3 regions of the Pseudomonas sp. JQ36 genome follow, and region 3 is predicted to be linked to each of the others. Evidence: predicted binding sites of a transcription regulator. Region 3 holds the regulator's gene; each other region holds the start of a gene.

Region 1 (5,333 bases), 620 kb from region 3:
CTTCAATACGACGCCCATATGACTGTTATCGACTTTGCCGAGAATTTCGCCCAACACTTCTTCGAACGGAACACTGACAAATAGCACGCGTTGCGAGCTGCCGTACTTCTTCCAGATGAAATGCGCGACTTCCATCACGCCCAATTCGTGGGCACGCCCGCCAAGATTGAAGAAGCAGAAATGCGCCATCAGGCCGCGACGCATGATCTGGTACGCGGCAACCGTCGAGTCAAAGCCGCCGGACATCAATACCAGCGTCTGCTCCAGGGCGCCGAGCGGGTAACCGCCGATGCCGTTGTGCTGGCTGTGGATGACAAACAACCGTTGGTCGCGAACTTCGATGCGAACTTCGATTTCCGGGTCTTTGAGGTCGATTCCGGCCGCACCGCACTCACGACGCAGCTTGCTGCCGACGTATTTTTCGACGTCCATCGAGCTGAACGGGTGCTTGCCGGCACGCTTGCAACGCACCGAGAAAATCTTCCCGGCCAGCACATCGCCGTAGTGCTGTTTGCACTTCTCGGTGATGTCGTCGAAGTCGCCCAGCGGGTACTCGTCGATCTGCAGAAAGTGCGCGACACCCGGGGTGCAGGTCAGGCGCTCACCCATCTCTTTCAAGGCTTTGGGGTCGGTAACGCGGGTTTCCAGCTCGAGATTGTCCCACACACCGTTCACCACCACGGCCGGGTCCAGATCGCGGAGCACGGCGCGGATGTTCTTGGCCAGCTGGCGGATGAAACGCATCCGGACAGGGCGGCTCTTGATGGTGATCTCGGGGAAGACTTTTACGATTAGTTTCATGAAAACAGCGCGCGCAGGGCCAGCCGAAAAAGGGGGGCGCGGATTATAGCGGAAATTGCTCAAGGTTTAACCAGTTAATATGCAGAAGGTTTCACATGCACCAAAACGGGTCATTTCTGATTTGAAGCGCTACATTAAGGGGCGAGATTTTCGCCTTTATGGCGCTTTGCAGTGCTGCAAGCGTGAATTTGGGGCAAAAAACCCATGCTGGGGCACTGGCATGCAATTTGCTCACTTGTGAGGCAGGTTGCCTTGGCAGAGTATCTGCGCCGGCATCACCCCTATTAAGGGCATCCACTACCAAGCCCTAAGCCACCCGGAGGACACTATGTCGAAGTCGGTTCAACTCATCAAAGATCATGACGTCAAGTGGATTGATCTGCGCTTCACGGACACCAAAGGCACTCAGCACCACGTGACCATGCCGGCTCGCGATGCGCTGGAAGACGACTTCTTCGAAGTCGGCAAGATGTTCGACGGTTCCTCCATCGCTGGCTGGAAAGGCATCGAAGCCTCCGACATGATCCTGCTGCCGGACGACGATACTGCCGTTCTCGACCCGTTCACCGAAGACGCGACCCTGATTCTGGTTTGCGACATCATCGAACCTTCGACCATGCAAGGTTACGATCGCGACCCGCGCGCCATCGCTCACCGTGCCGAGGAATACCTGAAGACCACCGGTATCGGTGACACCGTCTTCGCCGGTCCAGAACCAGAATTCTTCATCTTCGACGAAGTGAAGTTCAAGTCGGACATCTCCGGCTCGATGTTCAAGATCTACTCCGAACAAGGTTCGTGGATGTCCGACCAGGACATCGAAGGCGGCAACAAAGGTCACCGTCCAGGCGTCAAAGGTGGCTACTTCCCGGTTCCGCCGTTTGACCACGACCACGAAATCCGTACTGCCATGTGCAACGCACTGGAAGAAATGGGCCAGACCGTTGAAGTTCACCACCACGAAGTGGCGACTGCCGGTCAGAACGAAATCGGTGTCAAGTTCAACACCCTGGTGAAGAAAGCTGACGAAGTTCAGACTCTGAAATACGTTGTCCACAACGTAGCCGACGCTTACGGCCGCACCGCGACCTTCATGCCGAAGCCACTGTACGGCGACAACGGCTCGGGCATGCACGTGCACATGTCCATCGCCAAAGATGGCAAGAACACCTTCGCTGGCGAAGGCTATGCGGGTCTGTCCGAAACCGCCCTGTACTTCATCGGCGGTATCATCAAGCACGGTAAGGCCCTGAACGGCTTCACCAACCCGGCCACCAACTCCTACAAGCGTCTGGTGCCAGGTTTCGAAGCTCCGGTAATGCTGGCCTACTCGGCGCGCAACCGTTCCGCCTCGATCCGTATTCCTTACGTCAACAGCCCACGCGGCCGTCGTATCGAAGCCCGTTTCCCGGATCCGGCTGCCAACCCGTACCTGGCTTTCGCAGCACTGCTGATGGCCGGCCTGGACGGTATCCAGAACAAGATCCACCCAGGCGATGCCGCTGACAAAAACCTGTACGACCTGCCGCCTGAAGAGGCGAAAGAGATCCCGCAAGTTTGCGGCAGCCTGAAAGAAGCCCTGGAAGAGCTGGACAAGGGCCGTGCGTTCCTGACCAAGGGCGGCGTGTTCTCCGACGACTTCATCGACGCTTACATCGCGCTGAAATCCGAAGAAGAAATCAAGGTGCGCACCTTCGTACACCCACTGGAATATGAGCTGTACTACAGCTGCTGATCCGGTAGCGCCGCGCTACGCGGCGTGACAAAAAGAGGCCTCCTTCGGGAGGCCTTTTTTATTGCCCCCGATTTATGAAGCTACGCAAAACCCCTGTGGGAGCGGGCTTGCTCGCGAATGCGGCGTATCAGTCGCCATCTCTGTCAATGACCCACCGCATTCGCGAGCAAGCCCGCTCCCACAGAGAATTTTTGGCATCTGAATGATCTCCGGATATGTCCCGGGTTGGGCCAACCGCCGCACCTGGCCTATGCTGCACTCCATCGTTTTCTTTCCCGGTCGATTTCATGAGTCGCACCTTTCTCTACATCCTGCTGCTGATCGCCCTGCCCGCCGCTGCGCAGATCTACAAGTACACCGACGACGCCGGCAACACGGTTTACAGCGATCACTCGCCGGACGGTGTTCAGGCGCAGCCGGTCGAGTTGCCGCCACTCAACCGCGTCGAGCCACAGGCACCGAGCGCGCCAGCGCCCTCCAGCACCGACACACGCCCCGCGGCACGCAGTGCTTATGAAGTGCTGGAACTGACCGGCCTGCCCGACGAGGAAGCGCTGCGCGCCAACAACGGCACCTTCACTGTCAACGTGCTGATCAAGCCGCGCCTGCAGGCGCCGCACCAATTAAGGCTGGTCCTGGACGACGCGCCTTATGGCCAGCCGAGCAACGTGCCGATCCTGCAACTGGTGAATGTCGATCGCGGCGAGCATCGTCTAGCGGTACAGGTGATCGACGGCGAAACGATCATCCAGCAGAGCCCGGCAGTGGTGTTCACCGTACAGCGGGTGCACAAGCCATGAGAATTTTCTGGCTGATCCTGTGCCTGTTCGCCCTGCCCGTTTCAGCGGAGGTATTCACCTACGTCGATGCGCAGGGCAATCGCGTCTACACCGACCAGCCGCGCGGCAACGCCAAGCGTGTACCTGTTGCGACCAGCAATCGCATGTCGGCCAACCCCACATCTGCTGCACCGATCAGCGCTGCAAAAAAGGTCGCGGAACAACCGCTGTTCCACTACGACATGCTGCGCATCCTGATCCCCGAGCCGGATGCGACCCTTCGCAGCAGCGCGGGCGAGGTGATCGTCAGCGTCACCAGCGAGCCCGGCCTGCAGCAGGGCCATCGCTATCGCCTGCTGCTGGACGGCCAAGCCACTGGCGAGCCCGGCCTGAGTCCGGTATTCCCGCTAAGCAACATCGACCGCGGCAGTCACAACCTGTCGGTGGAAATCCTTGATGAACAGGGTCGCACTGTCGAGCGCACCGCCAACCAGCCATTCCACATGCTGCGCATCTCGCTGGCGCAGAAACGCCAGATCAAACCCTGCGTCAGCGAGGATTACGGCGTGCGCCCGGAATGCCCGCTGAAAGACAAACCCGCCGAAGAAAAAAATCCCTTCCTGCGCTTCTTCTAACGCCATTCAGCATTACGCACTATATTGGTGCAATAGGCTGCACCGTACCCAGATTCCAACCCATTTTGGTTCGAAACTTCCCGTTCGAGCTGGCACCCTGCCACTCAAACGAGCGTCAAACGCCTGTTTCACGGGTTGAACGCTTCTTTTCGGAGCCTTGGTTTGGTTTTTGCATTTTCCGTTTAACGACGCCTGCTTCTTGCGCACGCTCCGCCCCCAAAAGAGGCTCCGATGACTATTAGCGACGCAATCCACCGTTTGCTGCTCGACAACCTGACCACCGCCACCATTCTGCTCGACGCCGAACTGCGCCTTGAGTACATGAACCCGGCGGCCGAGATGCTGCTGGCCATCAGCGGTCAGCGCAGCCATGGACAGTTCATCAGCGAGTTGTTCACCGAGTCCACCGAGGCGCTCAACTCGCTGCGTCAGGCAGTCGAACAGGCACACCCGTTCACCAAGCGCGAAGCGATGCTCACCGCCCTCACCGGCCAGACCCTGACCGTGGACTACGCGGTGACGCCGATCCTCAGCAACGGCGCGACCATGCTCCTGCTGGAAGTGCACCCGCGTGACCGTCTGCTGCGGATCACCAAGGAAGAGGCGCAACTATCCAAGCAGGAAACCAGCAAAATGCTGGTGCGTGGTCTCGCTCACGAGATCAAGAATCCGCTCGGCGGGATCCGGGGCGCCGCGCAATTGCTGGCCCGCGAACTGCCGGAAGACAGCCTGCGCGATTACACCAACGTGATCATTGAAGAGGCCGACCGCCTGCGCAATCTGGTCGACCGCATGCTCGGGTCGAACAAGCTGCCGTCGCTGGCCATGTGTAACGTCCATGAAGTGCTCGAACGCGTCTGCCAACTGGTCGAAGCGGAAAGCCAGGGTTGCATCACCTTGGTGCGCGACTACGATCCGAGCATTCCCGACGTATTGATCGACCGCGAACAAATGATTCAGGCCGTGCTGAACATCGTGCGCAACGCGATGCAGGCGATCAGCAGCCAGAACGAGCTGCGCCTGGGCCGCATCAGCCTGCGCACCCGGACCATGCGCCAGTTCACCATTGGCCACGTCCGCCATCGTCTGGTGACCAAAATCGAGATCATCGACAACGGTCCGGGGATCCCTGCAGAACTTCAGGAAACCATTTTCTTTCCCATGGTCAGCGGCCGTCCGGACGGTACCGGGCTGGGGCTGGCCATTACCCAGAACATCATCAGCCAGCACCAGGGCCTGATCGAGTGTGACAGCCACCCCGGCCACACCACGTTCTCGATCTTTCTGCCACTGGAACAAGGAGCCACATCGACATGAGCCGTAGTGAAACCGTGTGGATCGTCGATGACGACCGTTCTATCCGTTGGGTTCTGGAAAAGGCCT
Region 2 (5,333 bases), 2.6 Mb from region 3:
ACGCAACTGGTGGGGCAGAATCGCCTGGAGCTGTTGTTGTTCCGTCTCGACGGCCAACAGCTCTACGGAATCAACGTGTTCAAGGTGCGGGAAGTGCTGCAATGCCCGTCGTTGACGTTGATGCCCAAGTCCAGTCCTGTCGTGTGCGGGGTGGCGAATATCCGGGGGGCGACCATTCCGATCCTTGATCTGGCAATGGCGACCGGTTCCGGGGCGTTGAAAGACAAGAACAGTCCGTTCGTGATCATCACGGAGTACAACACCAAGACCCAGGGTTTCCTGGTCCGCTCGGTGGAGCGCATCGTCAACATGAACTGGGAAGAGATCCATCCACCGCCCAAGGGCACCGGGCGAGATCACTACCTGACGGCTGTGACTCGGGTCGACAATCAGTTAGTCGAAATCATCGATGTCGAGAAGGTGCTGGCGGAAGTGGCGCCGACGCCTGAGGCGATTTCGGTCGGTGTGGTCGATGTCGAAACCCAGAGCAAGGCGTTGTCGCTGCGGGTGCTGACGGTCGATGACTCGTCGGTGGCGCGCAAGCAGGTCACGCGTTGCCTGCAGACGATCGGGGTCGAAGTGGTGGCGCTGAACGACGGCAAGCAGGCGCTGGATTACTTGCGCAAGCTGGTCGAAGAGGGCAAGAAGCCGGAAGAAGAGTTCCTGATGATGATTTCCGACATCGAGATGCCGGAGATGGACGGGTACACCCTGACGGCGGAGATCCGCAGCGACCCGCGCATGCAAAAGCTTCATATCATCCTGCATACTTCGTTGTCGGGGGTATTCAATCAGGCGATGGTCAAGAAAGTCGGTGCCGATGACTTCCTGGCCAAATTCCGTCCTGATGACCTGGCATCCCGGGTAGTCGACCGGATCAAAGCAGCAGATATCAGCTAGGGGCCTTTTGTCCCTGGCGGTCAACACGATTTAAGAGGCGGCATCATTGTCTACGGGTAATTTGGATTTCGAACAATTCCGGGTCTTCCTGGAAAAAGCCTGTGGCATTTTGCTCGGTGAAAACAAGCAGTACCTGGTCTCGAGCCGTCTCAACAAACTGATGGAGCAGCAAGGCATCAAGTCCCTGGGTGAGCTGGTACAGCGCATCCAGACCCAGCCGCGCAGCGGTTTGCGCGAGCAGGTGGTCGATGCCATGACGACCAACGAAACCCTGTGGTTTCGGGACACCTATCCGTTTGAAGTCTTGAAGAACAAGGTGCTGCCCGAGGCGATCAAGGCCAGTCCCAACCAGCGTCTGCGGATCTGGTCGGCGGCGTGCTCGTCGGGTCAGGAACCGTATTCGCTGTCGATGTCGATCGATGAGTTCGAGCGCAGCAACCTCGGTCAGTTGAAGATGGGCGTGCAGATTGTTGCCACGGACTTGTCCGGCAGCATGCTGACCAACTGCAAGACCGGCGAGTACGACAGCCTGGCGATCGGCCGCGGTTTGTCCGCCGATCGTCTGCAGCGCTACTTCGATCCGAAAGGGCCGGGGCGCTGGGTGATCAAGGCGCCGATCAAGAACCGGGTGGAATTCCGTTCGTTCAACCTGCTCGACAGCTACGCGAGTCTGGGCAAGTTCGACATCGTGTTCTGCCGCAACGTGCTGATCTACTTCTCCGCCGAGGTGAAGAAAGACATCCTGTTGCGCATTCACAGCACGCTGAAGCCGGGCGGGTACCTGTTCCTTGGCGCGTCCGAAGCGCTGAACGGTTTGCCGGATCATTACCAGATGGTCCAGTGCAGCCCGGGGATCATTTACCAGGCGAAGTGATTGCATCGGCAATACGAAAAAACGGCAGGCCCGCAAAGGCCTGCCGTTTTTTTTGTGCCTGAATTATCGCCCTCACACACCACAAATCCCCTGTGGGAGCGGGTTTGCTCGCGAAGGCGGTGTGTCAGGAAAACAAATATTGACTGAGATGACGCCTTCGCGAGCAAGTCCGCTCCCACAGTCGTACGGTGTCGGTGGGAGGGGACAGGCGGCAGAAAAGCGGCATCTGGCGGAAACCGTTTGCCGCTTTTCTGGCATTGCCGCTTTGCCGACTCCTCGCAAAGCCCCGGTTTACGGGGGTTGTTCTGTTTGGCACGGCGCTTGCTAAAGCTCAGTTACGAAAAACCGGTCACCCGAAGGTTCCCGACATGAGCATCAGCTTCGATAAAGCGCTCGGCATTCACGAAAAGGCATTGGGCTTCCGCGCCCAGCGTGCCGAAGTGTTGGCCAACAACATCGCCAACGCCGATACCCCGAACTACAAGGCTCGGGATCTGGACTTCTCCAAAGTGCTTGAAGCACAGACCCAGAAGAACGCCCACGGCACCATCGCCCTGAACATGACCAACAGCCGTCACATCGAAGCTGAAGGCCTGGGCAATGGCGACGAGTCGCTGATGTATCGCACGCCGATGCAGCCTTCGATTGACCAGAACACCGTGGACGCCCAGCTTGAGCAGTCGAACTACGCGGAAAACGCGGTCGGCTTCCAGGCCAGCTTCACCCTGCTCAACAGCAAATTCAAAGGGCTGGTGTCAGCCCTGCGCGGAGAGTAATCCATGTCCCTGTCCAGCGTTTTCAACATTGCCGGCAGCGGCATGAGCGCACAAACCACGCGTCTGAACACCGTGGCTTCGAACATCGCCAACGCCGAAACCGTTTCGTCGAGCATCGACCAGACCTACCGCGCCCGTCACCCGGTGTTCGCCACCATGTTCCAGGGCGGCCAGAACAGTGGCAGCAACTCGCTGTTCCAGAGCCAGGACGCCGCAGGGCAGGGCGTGCAGGTACTTGGCGTGGTCGAAGACCAGAGCAATCTCGAAGCGCGTTACGAGCCGAACCATCCGGCCGCTGACGCCAAGGGCTACGTCTACTACCCGAACGTCAACGTGGTGGAAGAAATGGCTGACATGATTTCCGCGAGCCGTTCGTTCCAGACCAACGCCGAAATGATGAACACCGCCAAAACCATGATGCAGAAGGTACTGACCCTCGGTCAGTGATAAGGGGCGACTGCCATGAGTGTTTCCGATACCACCAGCAGCCTGAGCATGAATGACATCTTGGCGAACTCCTCGAAGAAAACGAGCAGTTCGACCACCGGCGGCATTGCTTCGGCCACCAACAGCACCACCGGCGGCCAGGCACTGGGCAAGGATGCGTTCCTGCAACTGCTGGTCACCCAGCTGAAAAACCAGAACCCGCTCGATCCGCAGGACAACAGTGCCTTCGTAGCACAGTTGGCGCAGTTCAGCAGCCTTGAGGGCATCACCACCCTCAACAGCACCGTCAGTTCGCTGGCCGGCAACTACAGCTCCTCGCAAGCCCTGCAGGCGTCGTCGCTGGTTGGCCGTAACGTGATCGTGCAGACCAACACCGTGCAATTGGACGACCCGAGCAAAGGCATGACCGGTTCGGTCACCGTGCCGTCGTCGATTGCCGGTGGCACCGTCAGCATTACCGACAGCAGCGGCACGGTGGTTCGCACCATCGATCTGGGCAGTCGCGCCGCAGGCAGCGCAAGCTTCACCTGGGACGGCAAGGACAAGGACGGCAATCTGGTGAAGACCGGTACCTATACCGTCAAAGCCAACGCCTCGATCAATGGCACCGCGACTGACCTGGCGACCTACCTGCCAGCCACGGTCAACAGCGTGACCATCAGCCAGACCGGTGGCGAGCTGATGCTCAACCTGTCCGGCAAGGGCACCGTCGCCCTGTCCAAAGTACAAACCATTGGTATATAGAGCCGACTAACCGGCACAAAGGAGTGGAATATGTCTTTCAATATCGGCCTTAGCGGTCTCTATGCAGCCAACAAACAACTGGACGTGACCGGCAACAACATCGCCAACGTCGCGACCGCCGGTTTCAAATCGTCCCGTGCAGAATTCGAAGACGTTTACTCGTCGACCCGTCTGGGCAGTGGCAGCAAGGTCATCGGTAACGGTGTACGTCTGGCCAACGTTTCTCAGCAGTTCACCCAGGGTGATATCAACAACACCGGTAACGTGCTGGACATGGGTATTAATGGTTCCGGCTTCTTCACCATGAGCAACAACGGCTCGATCTCCTATACCCGTGCTGGCACGTTCAAAGTCGACAATGCCGGTTACATCACCAACACCGACTACACCTCGCGTCTGCAAGGTTACGGTGTGGATGCCAATGGCAAGATCGTCAATGGTGTGTTGACTGACCTGAAGATCGACACTTCCAACCTGGCGCCGAAGTCCACCTCGCTGGTGACCTCGACCATCAACCTGAACTCGACCGCTCCAGTGATCGACGACACAGTGGCCGCCGGCAAGTTCGATCCGAACAACCTCGCGACCTACACCAAGTCGTTCAGCACGCCGATCTATGACAGTCAGGGCAACATGCACCCGATGGATCAGTACGTGGTCAAGACCGGTGCCAACACTTGGAAGGTCTACACCCTGGTAGACGGTCGTAACCCGGACGCTACCGGTAGCGATCCGAAGGTCACCGCGCCGACACCTTCGACCATGACATTTGACTCCGCTGGCAAGCTGACTCAGGTCAGCACTCTGCCGGGTCCGGTGATCAGCAGTGACCTCAAGCTCAGTGGCTGGGTCCCGGGTAATGTGATCAACGGTACGTTCAAGCCTAATGGTGCAGCCGCGAACCCGGCAGGCATCACCATTTCGATGGCTCAGACCACCCAGTACAACGCCGATACTGCCCGTTCGATCCCGACTCAGGATGGTTACGCCACTGGCCAGATCACCAACCTGACCATCGACGGCACCGGCACCCTGTTCGCCAACTTCAGCAACAACCAGAGCAAGGCCATCGGCCAGGTTGCGCTGGCCAGCTTCACCAACGAACAAGGCCTGCAGGCTATCGGTGGTACCAGCTGGAAAGAAACCTTCGCTTCCGGTATTCCGGGCTACGACGCGCCGAAAACCGGGACCTTGGGTGAGGTGGTATCCAACTCGCTGGAAGAGTCGAACGTTAACCTGACCAACGAGCTGGTGGACCTGATCAAGGGCCAGAGCAACTATCAGGCGAACGCGAAGACCATTTCGACCCAGAGCACCATCATGCAGACCATCATTCAGATGACCTGATTGCGGTTTCTGGTTGTGCAAGGGAGCCCCTCTTTTTGAGGGGCTTTTTTGTGGGCTATTGTTTTGCGGGCTTATCCGTTGCTGCGGTAACGGCTACTTAGGGTTTCGCCCTTACGGCGAGTCACTTTTGCAGACGCCCAAAAGTAACCAAAACGCTTGGCCCCAACGTTCGGCCCTCGCCGTGGCTCGGGTTCCTTCGCTCCGGGATCGATCCGGGCGCATCGCCTCCGGTTTGCTTCGCTGCA
Region 3 (5,333 bases):
GACATCACACTCGTGACCAAACCCGACCTGAACATGTACCGCGGCACCGAATTTCCGTGGCACGTAACCAGTGAGCGTGGCGAAGTGAATCCGGACGGCACGCAGGTCGAACTGATCGATTCCGTGCGCATCAAGCGCACCGACGAAAAGAACCGCGATCTGCTGGTCACCTCCACTCGCATGACGGTGTTCCCGCAGCAACAATATGCGCAGACCGAGCAACCCGTTAGAATCGACGGCGCTGGCGGTGTATCGACTGGTGTAGGAATGAAAGCGTATTTGAAGGAAAGCAGGATACACCTGCTATCGAACGTAAGAGGACAGTATGAGGCTCGTTAAAACCCTCCCTATTTTGCTCAGTCTGGGCGCAGCACTGGGAAGCGTGAGCGCCTGGGCTCTGCCGAACGATCAGCAGCAACCTATCCGCATTCAGGCCGACGACGCCCAGCTGGACGACAAGAACGGCATCGCCACCTATAAAGGTGACGTGATCATTACCCAGGGTTCGATGATCGTTAAGGGCAATACGGTGACCATCACTCGCACCCCGACCGGTGACATCGACGTGGTGACTTCGGTCGGCAACCTTGCCTACTTCGAGCAACTGCAAACCCAGGGTGACACCAAGCCTGTTCAGGGCTGGGGTGTGACGATTCAGTACCATGCCGCGCAAAACCGCGTCGTGCTGATCGACAAGGCCAAGGTTGTCGACAAGGACAACAACACCACTCAGGGCGAGAAAATCGTCTATGACACGGTGAAGAAGCTGGCCAGTGCCGGTCGCGCTACCGGCAGCAAAGTCACCGAAGCGCGTCCGCGTATCGACATGGTGATCCAGCCGAAGAAGAAAACCGACGAGAAAACCCAGTAATGGCAACTCTGAAAGCTCAACACCTGGCCAAGGCCTATAAAAGCCGCCAGGTTGTGCGCGACGTCAGCCTGTCGATCGACAGCGGCCAGATCGTTGGCCTGCTCGGCCCGAACGGCGCGGGCAAGACCACCTGCTTCTACATGATCGTCGGCCTGGTGCAGGCCGATCAGGGCCGCGTACTGATCGATGATCTGGACGTCAGCCATCAGCCGATGCACGGCCGTGCCAAGGCCGGTATCGGCTATCTGCCGCAGGAAGCGTCGATTTTCCGCAAACTGTCGGTGGCCGATAACATCATGGCCATCCTCGAAACCCGCGCGGAACTCGACAAGGCCGGTCGTCGCAAGGAACTGGAAAGCCTGTTGCAGGAATTCCACATCAGCCACATCCGCGACAACCTCGGCATGAGCCTGTCCGGTGGTGAACGCCGCCGGGTGGAAATCGCCCGCGCCCTGGCGACCGCACCGAAATTCATCCTGCTCGACGAACCGTTCGCCGGTGTCGACCCGATCTCGGTCGGCGACATCAAGCAGATCATCCACCACCTCAAGGCCAAGGGCATCGGTGTACTGATCACCGACCACAACGTGCGTGAGACCCTGGATATCTGCGAGACCGCCTACATCGTCAACGACGGTCAACTGATCGCTGAAGGCGATTCGGCGACCATCCTTGCCAACGATCTGGTGAAGGAAGTGTACCTGGGCCACGAGTTCCGCCTATAAGCGAACAGTGCCCGGTGAGCCGCCCGGGCGCTGTATCGATTCAAGCAGGATTTAAAACGCTTTTATTGTTACAGCGCTCTAGGCAAACACGACAGTTTCAGGCATATAATTTGCTTAAGTTTGGCGCTCCGGCGCCCTGTAGTGGATGGCGCATGCGCGCCGGCGAATAAGGTGTTAAGCCCCTGCCATGAAACCATCGCTAGTCTTGAGAATGGGCCAGCAGCTGACGATGACACCGCAGCTGCAACAGGCCATCCGCCTGCTCCAATTGTCGACCCTGGACCTGCAACAGGAAATCCAGGAGGCCCTGGAATCCAATCCGATGCTCGAACGCCAGGAAGAAGGCGACGACTTCGACAATACCGATCCTTTGGCCGACAACGCCGAACAAAAACCCAACACCGACATTCAGGAACCGTCCTATCAGGAAGCCGCCCCGACGGTGGACAACCTGGAAGATGGCGAATGGAACGAGCGCATTCCTAACGAACTGCCCGTTGATACCGCCTGGGAAGATGTCTACCAGACCAGCGCCAGCAGCCTGCCCAGCAGCGATGACGACGAGTGGGACTTCACCACCCGCACCTCCGCCGGGGAAAGCCTGCAAAGCCATCTGTTGTGGCAATTGAACCTGGCGCCGATGTCCGACACCGACCGCTTGATCGCCGTGACCCTGATCGATTGCATCAACAATCAGGGGTACCTCGACGAAACCCTAGAAGAAATTCTCGACGCCTTTGATCCGGAGCTCGACATCGAGCTGGACGAGATCGAAGCCGTTCTGCATCGCATCCAGCAGTTTGAACCCGCCGGCATCGGCGCGCGCAACCTTGGCGAATGCCTGCTGCTGCAACTGCGTCAGCTCCCGGCCAAGACCCCGTGGCTCAACGAAGCCAAACGGCTGGTCAGCGATTACATTGATCTGCTGGGGAGTCGCGACTACAGCCAACTGATGCGGCGCATGAAGCTCAAGGAAGATGAACTGCGCCAGGTCATCGAACTGGTGCAGAGCCTCAATCCGCGCCCGGGCTCGCAGATCGAATCGACCGAAGCCGAGTACGTGGTGCCCGACGTCATTGTGCGCAAGGACAACGAGCGCTGGCTGGTTGAGCTGAACCAAGAGTCGGTGCCCCGTCTGCGGGTCAACGCGCAGTACGCCGGTTTCGTCCGTCGCGCCGACACCAGTGCCGACAACACCTTCATGCGCAATCAGCTCCAAGAGGCACGCTGGTTCATCAAAAGCCTGCAAAGCCGCAACGAAACGCTGATGAAAGTGGCCACCCAGATTGTCGAGCATCAGCGCGGCTTCCTGGAATACGGCGATGAAGCCATGAAGCCGTTGGTCCTGCATGACATCGCCGAGGCGGTCGGCATGCACGAATCGACGATTTCCCGGGTCACCACCCAGAAATTCATGCATACCCCGCGCGGTATTTATGAACTGAAATACTTTTTCTCCAGCCACGTCAGCACCTCCGAAGGCGGCGAATGCTCGTCCACGGCGATCCGCGCGATCATCAAAAAACTGGTTGCGGCGGAAAATCAGAAAAAGCCGTTGAGTGACAGCAAGATCGCTGGTTTACTGGAGGCACAAGGCATTCAGGTGGCTCGCCGCACCGTCGCCAAGTACCGCGAATCCCTCGGGATCGCGCCTTCGAGCGAACGCAAGCGGTTGATGTAAGCCACGTTACAGCGTTCCAGTGGCAGGCTCTTCGGCCTGCCGCTTTATGCACTGGCAACGAAGGAGAAGCTGTATGCAAGTCAACATCAGTGGACACCAACTGGAAGTGACCGAACCTCTGCGCACCTACATCAACGAGAAACTCGAACGATTGGAGCGCCATTTCGACAAGATCACCAACGTGCAGGTCACGATGTGTGTCGAAAAGCTCAAGCAGAAAATCGAAGCCACCTTGCATATACCCGGCAGCGAAGTGGTCGCCAACGCAGAAGATACCGATATGTACGCTGCGATCGACTCACTGACCGACAAGCTGGATCGCCAACTCAAAAAGCATAAGGAAAAGACCCAGAGCCTCCTTCAGGGCGCAACCGGTCGTTAACACCCCCAACCCATGATCCGACTTGAAAGTATCCTGACCCCCGGCCGTTCCCTGGTGAACGTGCCGGGCGGCAGTAAAAAGAAAGCCCTCGAACAGATTGCCAACCTCATCCATAAAGAAGTGCCGGATCTGGCCATGCAGGATGTTTTCGAGAGCCTGGTAGCCCGTGAGAAACTCGGTTCCACCGGTTTCGGCAACGGTATCGCCATTCCCCACTGTCGCCTCAAAGGCTGCGAATCGCCTATCAGCGCGCTGATGCACCTTGATGCCCCCATCGATTTCGATGCCATCGACGGCGCACCGGTCGACCTGCTGTTTGTTCTGCTGGTCCCGGAAGCGGCCACCGATGCCCACCTGGAATTACTGCGCCAGATCGCCAGCATGCTCGATCGCAAGGAAGTGCGCGAAAAACTGCGCAGCGCACCGAGCAACGAAGCCTTGTATCAGGTCGTCCTGAGCGAGCAGAACGGTCATTAATCATGCGTTTGATCATCGTCAGTGGCCGTTCCGGCTCGGGTAAAAGCACCGCCCTGGATGTCCTTGAGGACAACGGCTACTACTGCATCGACAACCTGCCGGCCGGCCTGCTACCGGAACTCGCCGAACGCGCCCTGATTCACACCGAGCTAACCCAGCCGCTGGTGGCCGTGTCGATCGATGCGCGCAATCTGCCGAGCCACCTGTCGCGTTTCCCCGAACTGCTTGAAGAAGTCCGGGCCCGGCACATCCAGTGCGATGTGTTGTATCTGGATGCCGACGATGAAACCCTGCTCAAGCGCTTTTCGGAAACCCGCCGGCGCCATCCGTTGAGCAATGCCGATCGCTCGCTGGCCGAGGCAATCAACGATGAGACCGCCCTGCTCGGCCCGATCGCCGATCTGGCCGACCTCAAGGTCAACACCACCAATCTCAATCTGTACCAGTTGCGTGACACCATCAAGCTGCGACTGCTGAACCAGCCGGAGCCGGGCACGGCGTTTCTGGTCGAGTCGTTCGGCTTCAAGCGTGGCATGCCAGTGGATGCGGATCTGGTGTTCGACGTGCGCTGCCTGCCCAATCCGTACTGGAAACCGGAACTGCGTGCACAATCGGGTCTCGACGCACCTGTCGCCGAGTACCTGGCTGCACAACCGGAGGTTGAAGAGATGTTCCAGGACATCTTCGGCTACTTGAACAAATGGCTGCCACGCTTTGCCGCGAGTAACCGCGCCTATGTCACCATTGCGATTGGCTGCACCGGCGGGCATCACCGTTCCGTTTACCTGACTGAACGTCTGGGTCAGGCCCTGCAGAAAACCCTGAAGAACGTCCAGGTTCGCCACCGCGACCTCACTTAAAGGATTCACACCGCGATGCCTGCTCGTGAAATCGAAATCATCAACAAATTGGGTCTGCATGCCCGAGCGTCGGCCAAGTTCGTCGGGGTGGCGGGCCAGTTTCCCGATTGCACCATCAGAGTAGGCCGCACCCCGGAAAACACGGTGGACGGTAAAAGCATCATGGCGATGATGATGCTGGCTGCCGGCAAAGGCACCAAAATCTATCTGAGTACCGAAGGCCATCAGGAACAGGAAGCGCTGGATGCATTGGTGGCGTTGATCAACAACTACTTCGATGAGGGTGGTTGATCGTCAAAAGACCAAAAGATCGCAGCCTTCGGCAGCTCCTACACTG

The links. The regulator sigma-54, encoded in region 3, starts transcription at its own class of promoters, with help from an activator protein. The targets are predictions, from matches to a motif close to ANTGGCATNNANNTTGCTNT.
Region 1: glnA (glutamate--ammonia ligase) is a predicted target of sigma-54. The motif match lies at 1,016-1,035, and genes of this name have one in related genera.
Region 2: flgB (flagellar basal body rod protein FlgB) is a predicted target of sigma-54. The motif match lies at 2,083-2,102, and genes of this name have one in related genera.

What each region holds. Positions count from the first base shown of each region.
Region 1 is NZ_CM132642.1:5,201,951-5,207,283, reverse strand. It holds gene thiI (tRNA uracil 4-sulfurtransferase ThiI) at 1-801, opposite strand, end outside; gene glnA (glutamate--ammonia ligase) at 1,130-2,536, shown strand; gene ACS4NR_RS23535 (DUF4124 domain-containing protein) at 2,824-3,336, shown strand; gene ACS4NR_RS23530 (DUF4124 domain-containing protein) at 3,333-3,950, shown strand; gene glnL (nitrogen regulation protein NR(II)) at 4,182-5,267, shown strand; gene ntrC (nitrogen regulation protein NR(I)) at 5,264-5,333, shown strand, end outside.
Region 2 is NZ_CM132642.1:3,205,138-3,210,470, reverse strand. It holds gene ACS4NR_RS14390 (chemotaxis protein CheV) at 1-900, shown strand, start outside; gene cheR (protein-glutamate O-methyltransferase CheR) at 947-1,774, shown strand; gene flgB (flagellar basal body rod protein FlgB) at 2,143-2,550, shown strand; gene flgC (flagellar basal body rod protein FlgC) at 2,554-2,997, shown strand; gene flgD (flagellar hook assembly protein FlgD) at 3,013-3,741, shown strand; gene flgE (flagellar hook protein FlgE) at 3,772-5,088, shown strand.
Region 3 is NZ_CM132642.1:5,819,054-5,824,386, reverse strand. It holds gene lptC (LPS export ABC transporter periplasmic protein LptC) at 1-339, shown strand, start outside; gene lptA (lipopolysaccharide transport periplasmic protein LptA) at 326-871, shown strand; gene lptB (LPS export ABC transporter ATP-binding protein) at 871-1,596, shown strand; gene ACS4NR_RS26200 (RNA polymerase factor sigma-54) at 1,784-3,277, shown strand; gene hpf (ribosome hibernation-promoting factor, HPF/YfiA family) at 3,351-3,659, shown strand; gene ptsN (PTS IIA-like nitrogen regulatory protein PtsN) at 3,672-4,136, shown strand; gene rapZ (RNase adapter RapZ) at 4,139-4,996, shown strand; gene ACS4NR_RS26180 (HPr family phosphocarrier protein) at 5,012-5,287, shown strand.